DNA from 3 places in the Streptococcus sp. CCH8-C6 genome. Region 1 is predicted to be linked to each of the others. Evidence: predicted binding sites of a transcription regulator. Region 1 holds the regulator's gene; each other region holds the start of a gene.
The links. Region 1 encodes Rex, which represses fermentation and respiration genes when NADH is low (regulators of the CRP and FNR family bind a similar motif). Its sites were predicted from a motif close to TTGTGAANTANTTCACAA; they were not measured.

Region 1 (6,021 bases):
GCGAGATTCAGATTAACATTGAAGAAAGTGTCCGTGGCTATGATATATACATCATTCAGTCTACTAGCTTCCCTGTCAATAATCACTTGATGGAACTCTTGATTATGGTGGATGCCTGCAAGCGTGCAAGTGCCAACACGATTAATGTTGTGATGCCTTATTTTGGTTATGCCCGTCAGGATCGGACTGCTGCCCCTCGCGAGCCAATCACAGCTAAACTGGTTGCCAATATGCTTGTCGGTGCTGGAGTGGATCGCGTGATTTCTCTGGATCTTCATGCCGTGCAGGTCCAAGGATTCTTTGATATCCCAGTAGATAACCTCTTCACTATCCCACTCTTTGCCAAACACTACTGCAACATGGGCCTTACTGGCGATGATGTCGTTGTCGTCAGCCCTAAAAACTCTGGTGTAAAACGCGCCCGCAATTTGGCTGAATATCTGGATGCCCCTATCGCTATCATTGATTATGGCGAAGATGAGGCGGGTCGCTCTGAGGGATATATCATTGGAGATGTCGAGGGCAAGAAAGCTATTCTTATTGACGACATTTTAAATACCGGTCGGACTTTCTCTGAAGCAGCTAAAATTGTCTGTCGCGAAGGCGCAGTCGAAATCTATGCTGTATCCAGTCATGGTCTCTTTGCAGATAAAGCTGCGGAATTGCTGGATAATTCTCCTATCAGGGAAATTCTTGTGACAGACTCTGTTGATACCAAAGAAAAAACACCTAAGAATCTCCACTACATTACAGCTAGTGAACTGATTGGTGATGCCATTGTCCGCATCCAAGAGAGAAAACCAGTCAGCCCACTCTTTGCCTATCAAAAGAAATAAGGTAACCGGAGTGATTTATTTAGATAATGCCGCTACAACTGCTTTGTCGCCCGCTGCAATCCAAGCAATGACCAAAACTATGACCGTCTTTGGAAATCCTTCCAATACGCATAGCCATGGTCGAGAAGCTAGTAAACTCCTCAGACAGGCGCGTGAGGATATTGCTCAAGCTCTGCATACTCAAAGCAATAAGATTCTTTTTACTTCAGGTGGCACTGAAAGCAACAATACTGCTATCAAAGGCTATGCCCTTCGTCACCAGAATCGAGGAAAACATATTGTTACCACTGCTATTGAACACCATGCTGTCTTAGAAGTGGTGGAGTACTTAGTAGACAAATTCGGCTTTGAAGCTACTTTTGTTCAGCCGGTGGATGGTCAGATTCGAGCGGCGGATATTAAAAAGGCACTTAGACCTGACACTATTCTTGTGTCCGTCATGGCGGTTAATAACGAGACGGGTGCCATGCTCCCCATTAAGGAAATTGGTGAACTACTGCGAGAACATCGTGCTGCTTTTCACGTTGATGCTGTCCAAGCAATTGGCAAACTTCCCATCTACCCTGACGAGCTAGGGATTGACTTCCTCTCTGCCTCAGCTCATAAGTTTCATGGCCCCAAAGGTGTTGGCTTCCTTTATGCCAAGAAGATGGATTTTGACAATTTCATGCACGGTGGTGACCAGGAAGAAAAACACCGGGCCGGAACTGAAAATCTAATCTCTATCACAGGCATGGCAGCGGCTCTGTCAGAGAGCATGGAACATCTAGAGGAAAATCTAGAGCATGCGCAAGACTTAAAAGACAGCTTACTTGCTGACTTATTAGACATTGAATATTACTTAAATGAAAGTCAGCCAAGCTTGCCTTATGTCATCAATTTGGGATTTCCCAATCAAAAGAATGATCTGCTTCTGCTTCAAATGGATTTAAACGGCTTTTCCATTTCAACAGGATCAGCTTGCACAGCCGGAGCTATACAACCCAGTCATGTTTTGCAGGCTATGTACGGCAAGGATTCCAACCGCTTGCATGAGTCTATTCGAATCAGTACTTCGGACCAAACGACCCTGCAAGAGATTCAATCATTTACAAAGAAATTAAAAGAAATTTTAGGAGGATAAGATGGCCTTTCAAACATCTGTTAGCTTAGCAAACTGTGAATATACCTATTCACTTCACCCAAATGTCAAGAAATTTACCTTGCGCGACAATACATTCGCTGAAAGCAAGGTTGGCAACTATGAACTCTCTCGTCTGCTGGAATCTGTACCCAACAGCGGAAATGGTTTTCTGCTGAAAATCATCGTCAATAAAGATTTGAATGGTTTCAAAATCAACATCACTGATAAATCAGGCCTGCGCTTGGTCAATATTTTCAAATCAGAAGACCATCACATTATACAGCAAAAATTTTATTTCTTGATGGATAGCCTGGTTGAAAGAAATATTTTTGAAAAGACACCACAATAAGCAAGATTCTCGCAATTTTGCTTTTTTGATTTAGACTCTTAAAAAAACGAGCTTGACTTCTACTTAGAACACTTGAAGAAAAGACCAACCGAACCCAAAGAAAGGATTAACAATGGTTGAACTGACCTATTTGGACTCATATAAAGTGAAACGGTCACTTACCTATGAAGACTTCGATGAATTTCTTCTAGCCTTCTCTGGCTGCGTCACGGTTCCTGACTCTCTCAAAGTACTTTCCATCACTTATAATGGACACCAACTGCCATTTACAGGGTTAATCGGCGACTTATACCGCCAGATGTACCAGTTAGACTTGACTCCCTACCAGAACTAATCCTTCGCAGTTACAACATAACTTAAACTTTCATTCTTTTCCTTTTTAGTGAATTAAACACTCTTAATTAGTTGATTTTTTCACAAACTTCCTATAAAATAGAATTAGAAAGGTTGTGATTTTGTGAAAACTGAAAAAAATACTACAATTCCCCGAGCAACTGCTAAAAGACTGTCGCTCTACTATCGTATTTTTAAACGGTTTAATGCTGAGAAGATTGAGAAAGCAAACTCCAAACAAATTGCAGAAGCCATTGGTATTGACTCTGCTACTGTCAGACGAGATTTTTCTTATTTCGGTGAACTTGGCCGCAGAGGATTTGGTTATGATGTCAAGAAATTGATGAACTTTTTTGCTGACCTCTTAAACGATAATGCTATTACCAATGTCATGATTGTTGGTGTTGGTAATATGGGACGTGCTCTGCTACACTATCGTTTTCATGAGCGCAATAAAATGAAGGTTGTAATGGCTTTTGACGTAGATGACCATCCAGAAGTTGGCAGCACAACCAGCGATGGGATTCCTATCTATGGAATTTCCCAAATCAAAGAAAAAATACAGTCAGGAAATGTGCAAACTGCCATCCTAACTGTACCTAGCGTAAAAGCTCAAGAAGTCGCATCTATCTTAGTTCAGGCTGGTGTCAAGGGCATTCTCTGTTTCTCACCTGTAAACCTATCCCTGCCTAAGGATGTGGTCGTCCAGTATGTTGACCTGACTAGCGAACTGCAGACTCTGCTCTACTTCATGAGAAAAAATGATTATTAATTTGAAAGAGGTATTAAACACTCTATGAGTAAACCTATTATTGGAATAACCGGAAATGAAAGAGAAATCCCAGACGATCACTTCATCCATATGAGCTATACGGCGACAGGATTCGTTGAGGGTGTCAAAGAAGTTGGCGGAATTCCAATGATTTTGCCAATCGGTGATGAAGAAATGGCTAAACAGTATGTTTCCATTGTCGATAAATTAATCATCACAGGCGGTCAGAATGTATGCCCTCAATTCTATGGTGAAGAGAAAACCATTGACAGCGATGATTATCTGCTCAAACGAGATATTTTTGAATTAGCTTTAATCAAAGAAGCTCGCCGTCAAAATAAACCAATTTTCACCGTCTGCCGCGGAACCCAACTTTATAATGTAGCCCTAGGAGGTACTCTTCATCAAGATATTGAAGATCATTGGCAAGATAGCTCTGCTGAGTACACGACTCAAAGCATGGTGACCAAGAACGGTTCTATTCTGCACGAAATCTATGGACCAGCATCTGAAATCAACTCCTTCCACCATCAGAGTATCAAGGATTTAGCGGCTGGCCTAGAAGTCATTGCCTATGATCCTAGAGATAAAATTATTGAAGCAATAACTTCTACTGACGGCAGTCCATTCCTTGGTGTCCAATGGCACCCAGAGTTCTTGTTTGGCTCCAGAGAAGGAGACCTAGCTCTGTTTGATTATGTTGTCAATACTCTTTAAAAAGCCTCTATTCCTAGATAAACTTCTGTTCTACACGAATAGAAGTTTTTTATATTCAAGTAAATCAAATTATATCATATCTGTCTCCTCTCGGTAGCTATAGTAGTTGTACTTAGACACAATCAAATGATCCAAAAGAACTAAACCCATCATCTCACATGCTTCTTTCATATGCTGAGTCACTTCATCGTCGTTTCTGCTAGGAACGACTGAGCCTGACGGATGATTGTGTACCAGTATGATAGATGTCGCCAGATGCTTAAGAGCGTAGTGGAGAATTTCTCTCGGCTCAGCAATGCTTCTGCTGACCGTCCCCATAAAAATAGTCTGCTGGTGCAGAATTTGATTTTGACTATTAAGATAAATGGCAACCAAGCACTCCTGCCTCATATCTCCCAATTCCTGCTGCATCTTCTGGGCTAATTTTTGACTGCCCATAATCTGCTCTTTTTGCAGAACCTCTGCTCGGTTAATCCGACGCCCCAATTCGATAATGGCCTGCAGCTCCACAGCCTTAATCGGACCGATTCCAGAAATAGTCTGCAATTCCTGCAAAGTTAAATACTTAAGATCGTTCAAACTGGAAATCGATGATAAAATTCTTTGAGAAACTTGAAAAACAGTTTCTTTTTTGTTGCCTGTCCTGAGAAAGATTGATAGAAGCTCCTGGTTACTGAGTTTTTCAGCCCCTTCTCTCATCAAACGCTCCCGTGGCATCATGCTAATATCATCTTGAAATGAAATGCTATACATAGAAACCTCCTTACCTTATTATTCGGAAATAGAGTCAAAATCAGCAAGAATTGATATAAAAAAACTCCAAAAGTTAGAGTTCTTTCTAACCTTTGGAGTGAAATTTTTTTAGTCTCTTGCCTTTAAATCTGCATTTGATTATAGGACTTACTGAAAGATTCAAGAACATCCTTAGGAGCCTTGTCATACTCGACAGAGCCTTCTAACGTTCCCTTGACAATAGTCCTGTTGGTTGCCGCAGCATCCTCACAAGTAACTAAAGTAATCTCTGTAACACCTTCTGTATCCTCAATCAGATCCGTTCGATCTGGAGTTACCGTTTCAACACTAGTGATTACATAAGTATAGACATGCTCTTTATCAGTGATATAGATCTTCATGCCAGCCTTAGCACGATCCAGTGGGGAAAAGAGCATGTTGCTAGCCCCTGTGATGCCAAAGACGTGGTGGCTAGCCAAGGCATAATTTCCCTGCCCCATCTGCTGAGTCTCTTTCATCGTACCAGCACCATAATACAATCCAGCATTATCCAGCCCTTTGAAGATTGGCAAATTCATGGATACTTCTGGAATAGAGATACCTCCGATAACAGGCAGTTGCTGCGCTTTCCACTGCGCATTGATGACCGCCTCTGTAGAAAGCGACTCAACTTTGTTAAAATCAAAACTGGTCTCAACATTTTTATTTTTATTAATAGAGTCTTTGGAAACCTTGCTGACCTGATATTGGTTGGTATGCCAAACCATAATCATGTTTCGAATTTGCGCATTAAAGATTAAGCCAAGGGCCACAATAATTAATAATGTCGCAACAATATTGATAAAAATATTTCTTTTGCTTTTTTGTTTACTTTTTCGACTTCTTTTTCCTTGTACCATATAGAGGTCCTCTTTTACGATTCGTTTTCTTCCTCTGCTACATCTTCTTTATCGTCTGCTTCGACGCTTGTAAAGGTGACAATCTGTGCATTTTGATCCAGACGCATGACCTTAACTCCCATGGTTGAGCGGCCAGTCTGAGAAATATTCGCCACACTTGTCCGAATGATGACACCAGTATTAGTGATAATCATTAAATCTTCCTCGCCAGTTACTGTCATCAGACCGGCAAGAGGTCCATTCTTATCAGTGATATTGGC
Region 2 (6,021 bases), on a different contig from region 1:
CTACGATGGCTACAGTTGGAGTCAGAGAGTAGTCAGCGATTGGGTACTTACGGTTGTTAGCCTTGTCAGAGATAACGGCAAACGGTGTTACTTCTGAACCTGTACCAGATGTTGTAGGGATTGCGATAAACTTAGTCTTCTTGCCAAGCAATGGGAATTTGAAGGCACGTTTACGGATATCCATGAATTTTTGCACAAGGTCACGGAAGTCCACTTCTGGTTGCTCATAGAAGAGCCACATTACTTTAGCTGCGTCCATTGGTGAACCACCACCAAGCGCGATGATTGTATCAGGTTTGAAGGTACGCATAATCTCTGTACCACGTTCAACTGTTGTGATATCTGGATCTGGCTCTACGTCTGCAAAGATTTGGTAAACAACCTTATTACGACGAAGATCGAGTTGTTCGATGATACGATCTAGGAAACCAAGCTCTACCATCGCATGGTCTGTAACGATCATGACACGTTCCACATCACGACATTTTTGCAGGTATTGGATAGAGTCACGCTCGAAGTAAGTTTTTGAAGGGAGTTTCATCCATTGCATATTATTTCTACGTCTTCCTACTTTTTTGATGTTCAAGAGATTCACAGCACTAACGTTATCACCAACTGAGTTGCGACCATAAGAACCACAGCCCAGAGTCAGTGACGGCAGGAAGGCATTATAAACATCTCCGATACCGCCGAAAGTAGAAGGTGAGTTGCAAATAACACGGATAGCACGGACAGCCTTACCAAATTCCTTGGTCAACTCTTCGTCCGCTGTATGGATAGCAGCTGAGTGACCAAGACCATGGAATTCTACCATTTGACGGGCCTTTTCAACACCGTCTTCACGAGATTCAGACTTGAGCACAGCGATGACAGGTGACAGTTTTTCACGTGTCAATGGCTCTTTTTCACCAACTTCTTTACACTCTGCGGCCAAGATATTCGTATCTTCTGGCACGCTGAAGCCTGCTTGCTCTGCAATCCAAGTGGCTGGCTTACCAACGATATCCGGATTGAGCTTAGCACCAGCACAGTTCTTGCTGTTTGCCTTAGCACCAAAGCAGAATTCTTCCAACAGAGCTTTTTCTTTCTTATTTACAAAGTAAGTATGATATGATTTGAACTCTTCTACAAATTCATCATAAACCTCCTTATCAATGATAACGGCTTGCTCAGAGGCACAGACCATACCATTGTCAAAGGACTTAGACATAACGATATCGTGCGCTGCTTGACGGATATTAGCGGATTTTTCCACATAAGCTGGTACGTTTCCGGCACCAACCCCCAGAGCTGGCTTACCACATGAGTAAGCTGCCTTCACCATTGCGTTACCACCTGTCGCAAGGATAGTCGCAATTCCTTCATGGTTCATAAGGGCAGAAGTTGCTTCCATAGATGGCGCTGTAATCCATTGTACACAGTTTTCAGGCGCACCTGCTGCAATCGCTGCATCACGAACGATTTGTGCTGCATGGGCAGATGATTCTTGAGCAGATGGGTGGAAAGCAAAGATAATCGGATTACGTGTTTTTAAGGAAATCAAAGCCTTAAAAATAGCTGTTGAAGTTGGGTTGGTTGTTGGAGTAATTCCACAGACAACACCCACTGGCTCCGCAATCAAGGTCAATCCAGTCACATCATCTTCCTGAATAACGCCGACAGTTTTCGTGTGGCGCATATTATTCACAACGTGCTCACAGGCGAAAAGGTTTTTAGTTGCCTTATCTTCAAAAACTCCGCGACCCGTTTCTTCATAAGCATGCAGAGCCAACTCACCATGGGCATCCAAAGCTGCTACAGAGGCCTTGGCTACGATGTAGTCCACCTGTTCCTGATTCAGCTTTCTCATTTCCTCGAGTGCAACCAGACCTTTTTGCACCAATTCGTCGACATGCTTTTGCGCTGCCAAAGCCTTGTCTTCTTGTTCTACCGTTTTCTTCTTTTCAGCCATTCTATTCCTCCAATGGTTTTGCCTTAGGTTAGACGAAGAACCCTAACCTTTGTTAAATATTTCACAATTCAATTATAACCCATTTAATGATTTTTGTAAACACTTTCACTTAACATTCACAAACTTTTCTCTATTAATTTGTGAAATACATAACAAATTTGCTTGTTTTACAGTCTATTCTTTTAGTTATTGTGAAAAAATTTTTTATTTTTTAGAGATTTCACATACTTTTACTTTCACATAATATATGGAAGCGCTTTCTTTATTTAAATATAAAAAGCTCGGACAAACCGAGCTGATCATTTATGGTTTCACATTGCCAGAATTTGCTTCATCTATGGCTTGCTTAATGGTATTGGCATAGAGAGTTCCCCCTTCAATGATGGACTCTGAGTTTGAGCCAAAGTGGACATAGTCTGTCCCTTCCCAAATCTGCGGATTTTCGATAGCAGTTTGATGCCAGTCAGCCACAAAGACATAGTCGTACTTTTTGGCTAATTCCAGCTCATACTCCCGCTGCTGAGCTAAAACACCGCCCTCTGAGCGACCGTCATAAGGAGTCACGAGGATCAGTTGATGCCCCTTAGGCAGGCTGGAAACATATTCATCCAAAAGCTCATTCGAATAACCAGACGAATTGGTTCCAAGAGCCAGAACAACCTGCTTCTTCAGCACCCTATTAGCAATATCTGTCTTGTAGACCTCCAAGCCTGTACTCAGACTGCGGCTAACGACAGTATCTAGCTCGATTCCTGGCAAGATCTGCTGCAATTGATCGCTTGAGCGCAGGGCAACCGAGTCACCAATCATAGTAATCCCGTCCGCCACATTGTACTCAGTAGCCTTGGACTGATCAACCTGGCTGCGAGTTGTCTGCATCTTAGTGTCTGCTTGATTCAGAGCGTTGACAATCAAACTTTCCTCAAAAGCTCCTACCTTTGGTGCTGTCACCGAGATAAAGAACATGATTAAAGTCAACGGAATCATACTGTAAAAAATTGGTCTAGTGAGAGATGACAGATCCATCTTGGTTCCCATGATAACTGGCTGACGACCAGCCAGAGTTGGCTCCAAGATATAGAAAGACAAGGCTGCAAAAATAAAAGACAGCAGCGTGGTCAAGAGAACAGCCAAACCGTTACTCATCAGCTGGGTAAAGATAATATAGAATGGCCAGTGGAAGAGGTAAACACCATAGCTGGTATCTGCGATAAAGTTGATAAGGCTAGGCTCCTTCACATCAGGGAGCTTGTCATGCAGCATCCTAGCAGCAAAAATCATCAGACAAGCCAAGATAGTTGAAATCAAGAATCCTACCAGGTAGGTCCAAAGATTATCAAACTTGAGCAGAAAGCTGAGCAAAAGCAAAACAGCTGCGCTGCCCCCCATAATTCCTAACACTTGCTTAAGAGTCAGCTTCTCCTCCAACATCTTAAAGCGACTGCTGACATGGCCAACGCCAGATAAGGTTGCTAGGATACTTCCTGCAAAGAAAGGAAAGACGTGGGTCAAACTTGAGAAATAAATATCAGAGTAATTCTTAGTGGTCAAAGCGCCAGCAAACATTGATACAAAGCTGAGCAAAAAGAGACCTGCAGAAACCAACGCAATCATACCGCGATAGCGGGCCGTTGACTTGGCAACCTTGCCCAAGCCCCAAGCGGCCAAGCCCCAAAGAACATAATAGTGCACTTCTAAAGCTAGACTCCAAGTATGGATCAGGATGTGCGGCACAAACTGACTCTCATAACTGCCGCCTGAAAGCATTTCATAAAAGTTGGTCACAAATCCCAAGGCAGCCGCAATCTGCGTCCCAATCCCAGCCACAAAATCCTTACGGATTAAGAAAGTAAAGGGCATAACGACCAAAATCATAAAGACCAGAGGGGGTACAATCCGATAAAAACGTCGTTTGAAAAAGCCTTGGATATCGATTTCTTTCTTCTTAGCAAACTCGTCAATAAGCAGAGCGGTAATCAAGAAGCCAGAAAAAGTAAAGAAGATATCCACGCCAATAAAACCGCCAGGGAAAACGCCCTGGAAGTAATGATAAAGCAAAACTAAAAGCAGCCCCGTGATTCTGACGAGCGAAAACCATTTAATGCGCATTTTGATAAATTCCTTGTTTAAACGTTCCTTCATAAACGACATTGCCTTCTGTCGTTAGCTTTCCTTGTCCATCAGCCTGACCCTTGCTGAAGTCCCCTTCATATTTCCAGCCAGCCGGCGAGGTAAAGGTCCCTTTTCCGTCAAAGATGCCATTGCGAAATTGACCAGTATAACTGTCCCCATTTTGAAAAGTCATAGTCCCCTGACCGTTCATCTTCCCGCGAACCAAGGTCCCGTCATACTTGATCTTCCCCTGATCTAGCGTTAAAACGCCCTTACCAGGAATCCCCGAGGTAAAAACCAGAATAGCTGACAGTACAATGACCGTTACAGCCAAAAGTTCTAAATTCTGCCGGGTCAGATAGACCTTGTATTTATCGTAAAATTCTTTTACTTTATCCATATTCCTATCCATCCAAACGCTCTAGCCACTTCTTGCAGCCAGCCAAGACCAAATCATAGGTTTGGTCAAAATCTCCTGTGTACCAAGGATCCGGCACACTTTCTTCTTCAAACTGATAAATTTTATGCTGAAAATCCTCAGGCGCCATCCGCTTCAAATCTCGGACATTACTTTCATCCATTCCAATGACATAGTCAAAATCCGCAAAATCCGCTGCCGAAATCTGCTGAGAAGTCTTGTTCCTATCATAAGAAATGGCATATTTCTTAAAAATAGCCTGTGTTCCCCGATGAATGGGATTGCCATGCTCCCAGCTTGAGGTTGCTCGGCTCTCGATTTCCAGTTGGTCTGTTAAACTCTTCATGACAAACTCTGCCATCGGACTACGGCAGATATTGCCCAAACATACAAATACAATTTTCTTCATACAATACCTCGCTATCTATTATAACAAAATAATGGCAAAAACTAGCTCTGAATCGTTTACAGTTTCCTGATTCTCGTTGAAAACTGGCAAGCCCTGCCCCTCTCATATATGAAAATAGCAAAAAACCACCGTTTGGTGGCTTTTTGTAGGGAGATTATTTTTTAAAAAGAAAAAAGTTTTAGGAGTTAAGTTAATTTCTTAACTTGCTTATAGTATAATATCCATTCCTTAAAACTTCCTTAAAATAACTTAAACATTTTACTCTTATCTTATACTTATTTATCAAGATAATGATACTCCAGCTGCGGCCAGCATTTCTGCCAATTCTTCTTAGCCAAGCGCTCAGCATACACACGCTGGCGCTCCTTATTTTCAAGAAAATGAGGAGTCGGTCTGACCTGAAAGTTTAAGATATCCTCCAAACCATAGGGAGCAAAAAGTTCCAGTTTGTCATTTGCCAACAAGCGCAGTCCGATAGCAGTGCAGCGCTCAGGATACTTACTCATAGCTTCGCAAGCATTTTTATAAGGTGCCGTTCCAGGACTATGCTGGTGCATATAGGCTTGATTTCTGAGCTCCCATTGATACTGTGGCCAGTCTGCCTTGAGCTTGGCTTCCAGCTCTATCGTCTCTGCCTCAGCATAAGTCGGATCAAAGAATATGACATCTACATCCGTCTCTGAATCAAAACCTGGTCGCTCTGACAGCATATTCCAGATAAAATTCCTCACACTTCCAGCCACTAACCAAGAATCCTTGAGCTCCAGACTGCGAATAATTTCCAAAATCGCTCGGATGTCTGGATCTTGACCTAGTTGGTCTAAAATCTCCTTTTCTGTCATCATTCCTTCATATACTCATATCCTAAATGCTCATAGGCTTTACGGGTAGCCACGCGCCCAGTCCGTGTCCGCATGACAAAGCCTTTCTGAATCAGGTAAGGCTCATACATATCCTCTACTGTTTCACGTTCCTCAGCAATATTGACCGAGAGGGTCCCCAGCCCCACTGGACCGCCACCGTAGACCTCTATCATAGTCTTCAAAATCTTCTGGTCCACGTAGTCCAGCCCTTCTTGATCCACATCCAGCATGGAGAGAGCCTGGTCGGTTATCTTATCATCAATCAGGC
Region 3 (6,021 bases), on a different contig from region 1:
TAATTTATTTGGTATTAAAGGACATTATGAGGGGCAATCTGCTAACATGGAAACATGGGAAGATGATGGAGAAGGTAACTCTTATACTATCAATGATAGTTTCCGTTCTTATCCTAGCTATGTGGAATCTCTGCAAGACTATGTTGCTGTACTCAAGCAAGGGCATTTTGCAGGCGCATGGAAGAGTAATGCACCAACTTTCCAGGATGCGACTGCTGCCCTGACTGGTGTCTATGCAACAGATACTAGTTATAATGCTAAATTGAATTATATTATTGAAAAATACGATTTGACTCGCTTTGATTCACCACTCTATGAGTCTGGAGCTGGTTATATCGTTTACAATCCTTATCGTCAGCAATATACTACTCAAGATGTCTTGGATGTTGATGTTGCTTGGGCAAATAGATTTTTATAGTACAACTAAAAAGAGGGAGACCTCTTTTTTAGTATATATAGATTTTCTTTATGATTTAAATAAAAAATATATATGATTCCTTACTTTCCTTTATGATACAATAGGTAAATAGCAAAAAAATAAAGGAAGTATTATGGCTAAAAAAGATTCAAAACATGAACATTCTCAAAACCACAACTTTGAGAATGAAGGTGAATTTCATCGTAAGATGACGAGCAGGCATCTCTTTATGCTGTCACTTGGTGGTGTTATTGGGACAGGTCTTTTTCTCAGTTCTGGTTATACGATTGCTCAGGCAGGGCCTTTGGGAGCAGTTTTATCTTATCTAATTGGTGCAGTGGTGGTTTATTTGGTTATGCTCTCTTTAGGAGAGCTTGCTGTTGCCATGCCAGTGACTGGTTCCTTCCACACTTATGCAACAAAGTTTATTAGTCCAGGCACAGGTTTTGCTGTTGCTTGGCTCTATTGGCTTTGTTGGACGGTGGCTTTAGGAACAGAGTTCTTGGGCGCAGGTATGCTGATGCAACGATGGTTTCCTAGTGTTCCAGCTTGGTTTTTTGCGGCTTTTTTTGCAGCTGTAATCTTTGGAATGAACGCTCTTAGTGTTAGATTGTTTGCAGAAGCAGAATTCTACTTTTCAAGTATCAAGGTTATTACGATTATTGTCTTTATTATCTTGGGAATTGGTGCGATATTTGGTCTGATTCCTATGAGTCACCATCAAAACGCGCCTTTCTTCAGTAACTTGACAGCTCATGGAGCTTTTCCTAAAAACTGGACAGCGCTTTTGTCTATTATGCTGGCAGTGAACTACGCCTTTTCAGGTACAGAACTCATTGGTATTGCAGCAGGAGAAACGGATAATCCGACAGAAGCTGTACCTAAAGCTATTAAAACAACGATTGGTCGTTTGGTAATCTTCTTTGTGTTGACAATCATTGTTCTAGCTGCTTTGTTACCAGTCAAGGAAGCAGGAGTGACACAGGCTCCTTTCGTAACTGTTTTTGATAAGATTGGCTTACCTTATGCAGCGGATATCATGAATTTTGTTATCTTAACAGCTATTCTATCAGCGGGAAATTCTGGGCTATATGCTTCTAGTCGTATGCTATGGTCTTTGGCAAATGAAGGAATGATTAGCAGAAAGGTTGTAAAAATTAATCGTCATGGCGTACCAATGAGAGCTCTCTTATTATCTATGTTAGGAGCTGCATTATCGCTTTTTGCAAGTTTTTATGCAGCAGACACTGTTTTCCTAGCTTTGGTTTCGATTGCAGGTTTTGCAGTGGTAGTTGTTTGGTTGTCTATTCCCATTGCTCAAATTCGTTTCCGCCAAGAATGGCTGAAAGAACATCAAGAGGATGAACTAGCTTTCAAAACTCCCTTTAGTCCTTTCTTGCCTTACATTACGATAGTTCTTTTGGTTTTATCTGTCATTGGGATTGCTTGGGATAAGTCGCAAAGAGCAGGGCTTTATTTTGGTCTACCTTTTGTTGGTCTTTGCTATCTATATTATTACCTTCGTCATCGTAGATCTTAGGAGTATGTCATGGGAAAATTTAAAAATTTGCTTGACAAGCAAGAAATCATTATTTTAGATGGAGCCTTAGGTACAGAGTTGGAAAGTCGGGGTTATGATGTATCTGGTAAGCTTTGGTCCGCTCAATACCTATTAGACCAGCCTCAGATTATTCAAGATGTGCATGAAAGCTATGTGAGAGCTGGCAGTGACATCATCACTACGTCCAGTTATCAGGCCAGCATTCCAGCATTTATAGAGGCAGGACTAACTCCTGAAAAGGGTTACGATCTTTTAAAAGAGACAGTCTTCTTAGCACAAAAGGCAATCGAAAATGTCTGGCAAGAATTATCTCCAGAAGAGCAAAAGCAGCGCTCTTATCCATTAGTTGCTGGGTCAGTAGGACCTTATGCTGCCTATCTGGCCGACGGTTCAGAATATACGGGAAATTATCAGCTGAGCGAGGCAGAATTTCGAGAGTTTCACTGCCCGCGTATTCAAGCTTTACTGGAAGCTGGGAGTGACTTGTTGGCTATTGAAACGATTCCAAATGGAGCAGAAGCGGCAGCAATCCTCCGACTTTTAGCTGAGGAATTTCCGCAGGCTGAGGCTTATTTGTCCTTTGTTGCCCAGTCGGAGAATGCTATATCAGATGGCACTAAGATTGAGGAATTAGGAAACTTGGCTCAAGAAAGTTCACAAGTCTTGGCAGTTGGTTTTAACTGTACAGCTCCACATTTAATTGCTCCGCTATTAGATGGGCTTGGACAAGTGTGCAACAAACCTTTTCTGACCTATCCAAACTCTGGCGAAACTTATAATGGCTTGACCAAGACTTGGCACGACAATCCAGAGCAGGAGCGGAGCTTGCTGGAAAATAGTAAACTTTGGCAAGAGCAAGGAGTGCAACTTTTTGGTGGTTGCTGCCGAACACGGCCAGAAGATATTGCTCAGTTAGCAAAAGGATTTAAGGATTGAAAATAAATTTTCAATCCTTTTTTAGAAAATTTAAAAAGGTTCTCGAAAACGCTATCAAAAGCAAGAACTTTGTGATATACTATACATAGTTTAAATTAATAGGAGAAATTTTTATGCCTGAATCGACATTTATCCCTAAAATTGAAGCAGCTTGCCGCAAGAAAGAAGCTTTGTTTGATACAAGCAAGGCCAAGTATGCTGTTCGTTCCATCTTTGCTGGAGCTTTCCTAACCTTTAGCACTGGTGCTGGAGCCATTGCGGCAGATTTGACGAATAAGATCGTTCCAGGAACTGGGCGCTTTCTCTTTCCTTTCATCTTTGCTTGGGGATTGGCTTACATTGTCTTTCTAAATGCAGAATTGGTGACTTCTAATATGATGTTTCTGACTGCTGGTACCTTTTTGAAAAAGATTGACTGGAAAAAAGCCTTGACGATTTTGCTTTATTGTACCTTTTTCAATCTGATTGGCGCCTTGATTGCCGGCTGGCTCTTTGCTAACTCGGCTGCTTATGTAGGGCTTAGCAAAGATAGTTTCATTTCTGGTGTTGTGCAGATGAAGCTCGCTCGATCTAATGAGCTGATTCTGCTTGAGGGAGTCTTGGCCAATATCTTTGTTAATATCGCTATTCTTTCCTTTGTTTTGGTCAAGGATAGTACGGCTAAACTCTTCTTAGTTATATCAGCCATTTATATGTTTGTATTCCTGACTAACGAACACTTGGCAGCCAACTTTGCTTCCTTCGCTATCGTGAAATTCAGCTCAGCAGCAGCGGAAGTGCAAAATTTTGGTATTGGAAATATCCTACGCCACTGGGGCGTAACCTTTATCGGTAATCTCATCGGTGGTGGTCTACTCATAGGTTTGCCATACGCTTGGTTTAATAAAAACGAAAAAGATTACGTGGATTAATGCGGTGTAATTTCAATAAAATAAAAAAGATTGCTTAAAAGACTTGCAATCTTTTTTCTCTTTTGCTATAATTATCAATGGTTTGAAAAAACTGCCTAAGACAGTAGGGGAGCTCGACTCATAAAGATCCTACCGAGGACAAAACGTATCATGTAAAAAGAAGCGTATTGTACTTTCGTGTCTAGGTTTGGGCGCGTTTTTCTTTTGGAAAATTCCCAAGCAAAATAATTACGGAGGTGAAACACTAAATGAGTGAAGCTATTATTGCTAAAAAAGCGGAACTGGTTGACGCAGTTGCTGAGAAAATGAAAGCTGCTGCTTCTATCGTCGTTGTGGACGCTCGTGGTTTAACTGTTGAGCAAGATACCGTTCTTCGTCGTGAGCTTCGTGGAAGCGAAGTTGAGTACAAAGTTATCAAAAACTCAATCTTGCGTCGTGCAGCTGAAAAAGCTGGACTTGAAGACCTGGCATCTGTTTTTGTTGGACCATCTGCAGTAGCATTTTCTAACGAAGATGTTGTTGCTCCAGCGAAAATCTTAAACGACTTTGCTAAGAACGCTGATGCACTTGAAATCAAAGGTGGTGCAATCGAAGGCGCTGTCGCATCAAAAGAAGAGATTCTTGCACTTGCAACTCTTCCAAACCGCGAAGGACTTCTTTCTATGCTCCTTTCTGTACTTCAAGCACCAGTTCGCAACGTTGCACTTGCTGTCAAAGCAGTTGCAGACAACAAAGAAGACGCAGCTTAATCTTAAGCTACGCAGCGTAGCCTAGCTACGAAAAAAATATTATAAATTTAAAAATTATTTGGAGGAAATAACAATGGCATTGAACATTGAAAACATTATTGCTGAAATTAAAGAAGCTTCAATCCTTGAATTGAACGACCTTGTAAAAGCTATCGAGGAAGAATTTGGTGTAACTGCAGCTGCTCCTGTAGCTGTAGCTGCTGCTGGTGCTGGTGAAGCTGCCGCTGCTAAGGATTCATTCGATATCGAATTGACTGCTGCTGGCGACAAGAAAGTCGGCGTTATCAAAGTTGTACGTGAAATCACTGGTCTTGGCCTTAAAGAAGCTAAAGAACTTGTTGATGGTGCACCAAACGTTATCAAAGAAGGCGTTGCTGCAGCAGAAGCCGAAGAACTTAAAGCTAAATTGGAAGAAGCAGGCGCTTCAGTTACTCTTAAATAATAGAGTAACGCAAATTGAATGCGAAAGCCTAGTATATTAAGGTTAAGAATTGCTTAAGGTGATTTAAATCTTAAATTGGGGTGTTATTCCCCACCAAATCCCCGCCAAGTTAGATCTTGGCGGGGATTTTTTTTTACAACAAAATAGACTATATAATTCCTTTGTCAGTTTTATCCCTATGCAGAAATTATAGTGCTCTCTTTTCTAAATACAATCATCGCCTTCATCTGGCGCATATGCCAACCACACCCAGGCTAAACCAAGATCGGTAGCTTGGATAATATTATTTTGCATAGTAATTAAATTATGATGAAGTGCAAAATCAATGTATTCATCTAACTGATTTCTTTTATCAGCATAGCCTTCTTCAATTAATTTAGAGATTGATTCAGGTAAACTCACGTAATCTAAAAAGCTAGTGAAGTAGGTATCTGTTATTAGTGTTTCACAAATTTCAAAATTTGAACCTTTGAATTCTCTTTGTAAATGATTTTTAATTGACATTCTTTTACTTCTTTGAAATTTATAGTATGTCAGAAAAATGTGTTAAAACTGTTAGCTATACAACAGCCTATATTTTGAGTATGCCATAAAAACGCAGAAAAACTGTTTTTTCCGTTGATTTCATGAGTAATCGTGAGTGATGTCTACCTAATAAGACGAGCAATCTCTGTAGATTTCTCACCTATCTTGAGATAGCGCTCATTTTACCACATTCAGAGTCTGATAATTAAGAATAGTTTGATTTTTTGTTGGAATGATTAGTGGGTATGTTCATCTACTTTTATACTGAATTGGAGAATTCTTATATTTCAGAAGAATATGACTTTTGTGTTATACTTCATCTTACAACCGCACTTGAATAAAAGTTTAAAAATGCTATAATAGGTATGTTGAGAGTGGTTAGATCACTTTTTGAAATAAATAATTGGCACATTGTCAAGTCAAGTGCAACAAGTTCATGGATAGACTGGGATTCCATTGTTTAAGCTGTTTGGGCTAGC

Region 2: a site for Rex is predicted at 2,001-2,018, ahead of adhE (bifunctional acetaldehyde-CoA/alcohol dehydrogenase). Genes of this name have one in related genera too.
Region 3: a site for Rex is predicted at 2,985-3,002, ahead of AX677_RS07990 (formate/nitrite transporter family protein). Genes of this name have one in related genera too.

The regions. Positions count from the first base shown of each region.
Region 1 covers NZ_LSJN01000044.1:5,493-11,513, reverse strand. The annotation lists gene AX677_RS04785 (ribose-phosphate diphosphokinase) at 1-836, shown strand, start outside; gene AX677_RS04780 (cysteine desulfurase family protein) at 847-1,959, shown strand; gene AX677_RS04775 (DUF1831 domain-containing protein) at 1,961-2,308, shown strand; gene AX677_RS04770 (DUF4649 family protein) at 2,421-2,642, shown strand; gene AX677_RS04765 (redox-sensing transcriptional repressor Rex) at 2,766-3,413, shown strand; gene AX677_RS04760 (gamma-glutamyl-gamma-aminobutyrate hydrolase family protein) at 3,438-4,130, shown strand; gene radC (DNA repair protein RadC) at 4,200-4,883, opposite strand; gene AX677_RS04750 (class A sortase) at 5,006-5,761, opposite strand; gene gyrA (DNA gyrase subunit A) at 5,776-6,021, opposite strand, start outside.
Region 2 covers NZ_LSJN01000061.1:102,654-108,674, forward strand. The annotation lists gene adhE (bifunctional acetaldehyde-CoA/alcohol dehydrogenase) at 1-1,951, opposite strand, end outside; gene AX677_RS06240 (acyltransferase family protein) at 2,255-4,060, opposite strand; gene AX677_RS06245 (MORN repeat-containing protein) at 4,050-4,475, opposite strand; gene AX677_RS06250 (low molecular weight protein-tyrosine-phosphatase) at 4,468-4,890, opposite strand; gene AX677_RS06255 (nucleotidyltransferase family protein) at 5,166-5,735, opposite strand; gene ruvB (Holliday junction branch migration DNA helicase RuvB) at 5,732-6,021, opposite strand, start outside.
Region 3 covers NZ_LSJN01000070.1:78,460-84,480, forward strand. The annotation lists gene AX677_RS07975 (glucosaminidase domain-containing protein) at 1-418, shown strand, start outside; gene AX677_RS07980 (amino acid permease) at 552-1,958, shown strand; gene mmuM (homocysteine S-methyltransferase) at 1,968-2,915, shown strand; gene AX677_RS07990 (formate/nitrite transporter family protein) at 3,029-3,826, shown strand; ribosomal protein L10 leader region at 3,903-4,038, shown strand; gene rplJ (50S ribosomal protein L10) at 4,075-4,575, shown strand; gene rplL (50S ribosomal protein L7/L12) at 4,649-5,017, shown strand; gene AX677_RS08005 (hypothetical protein) at 5,222-5,521, opposite strand; partial or broken gene AX677_RS09230 (IS30 family transposase) at 6,003-6,021, opposite strand, start outside.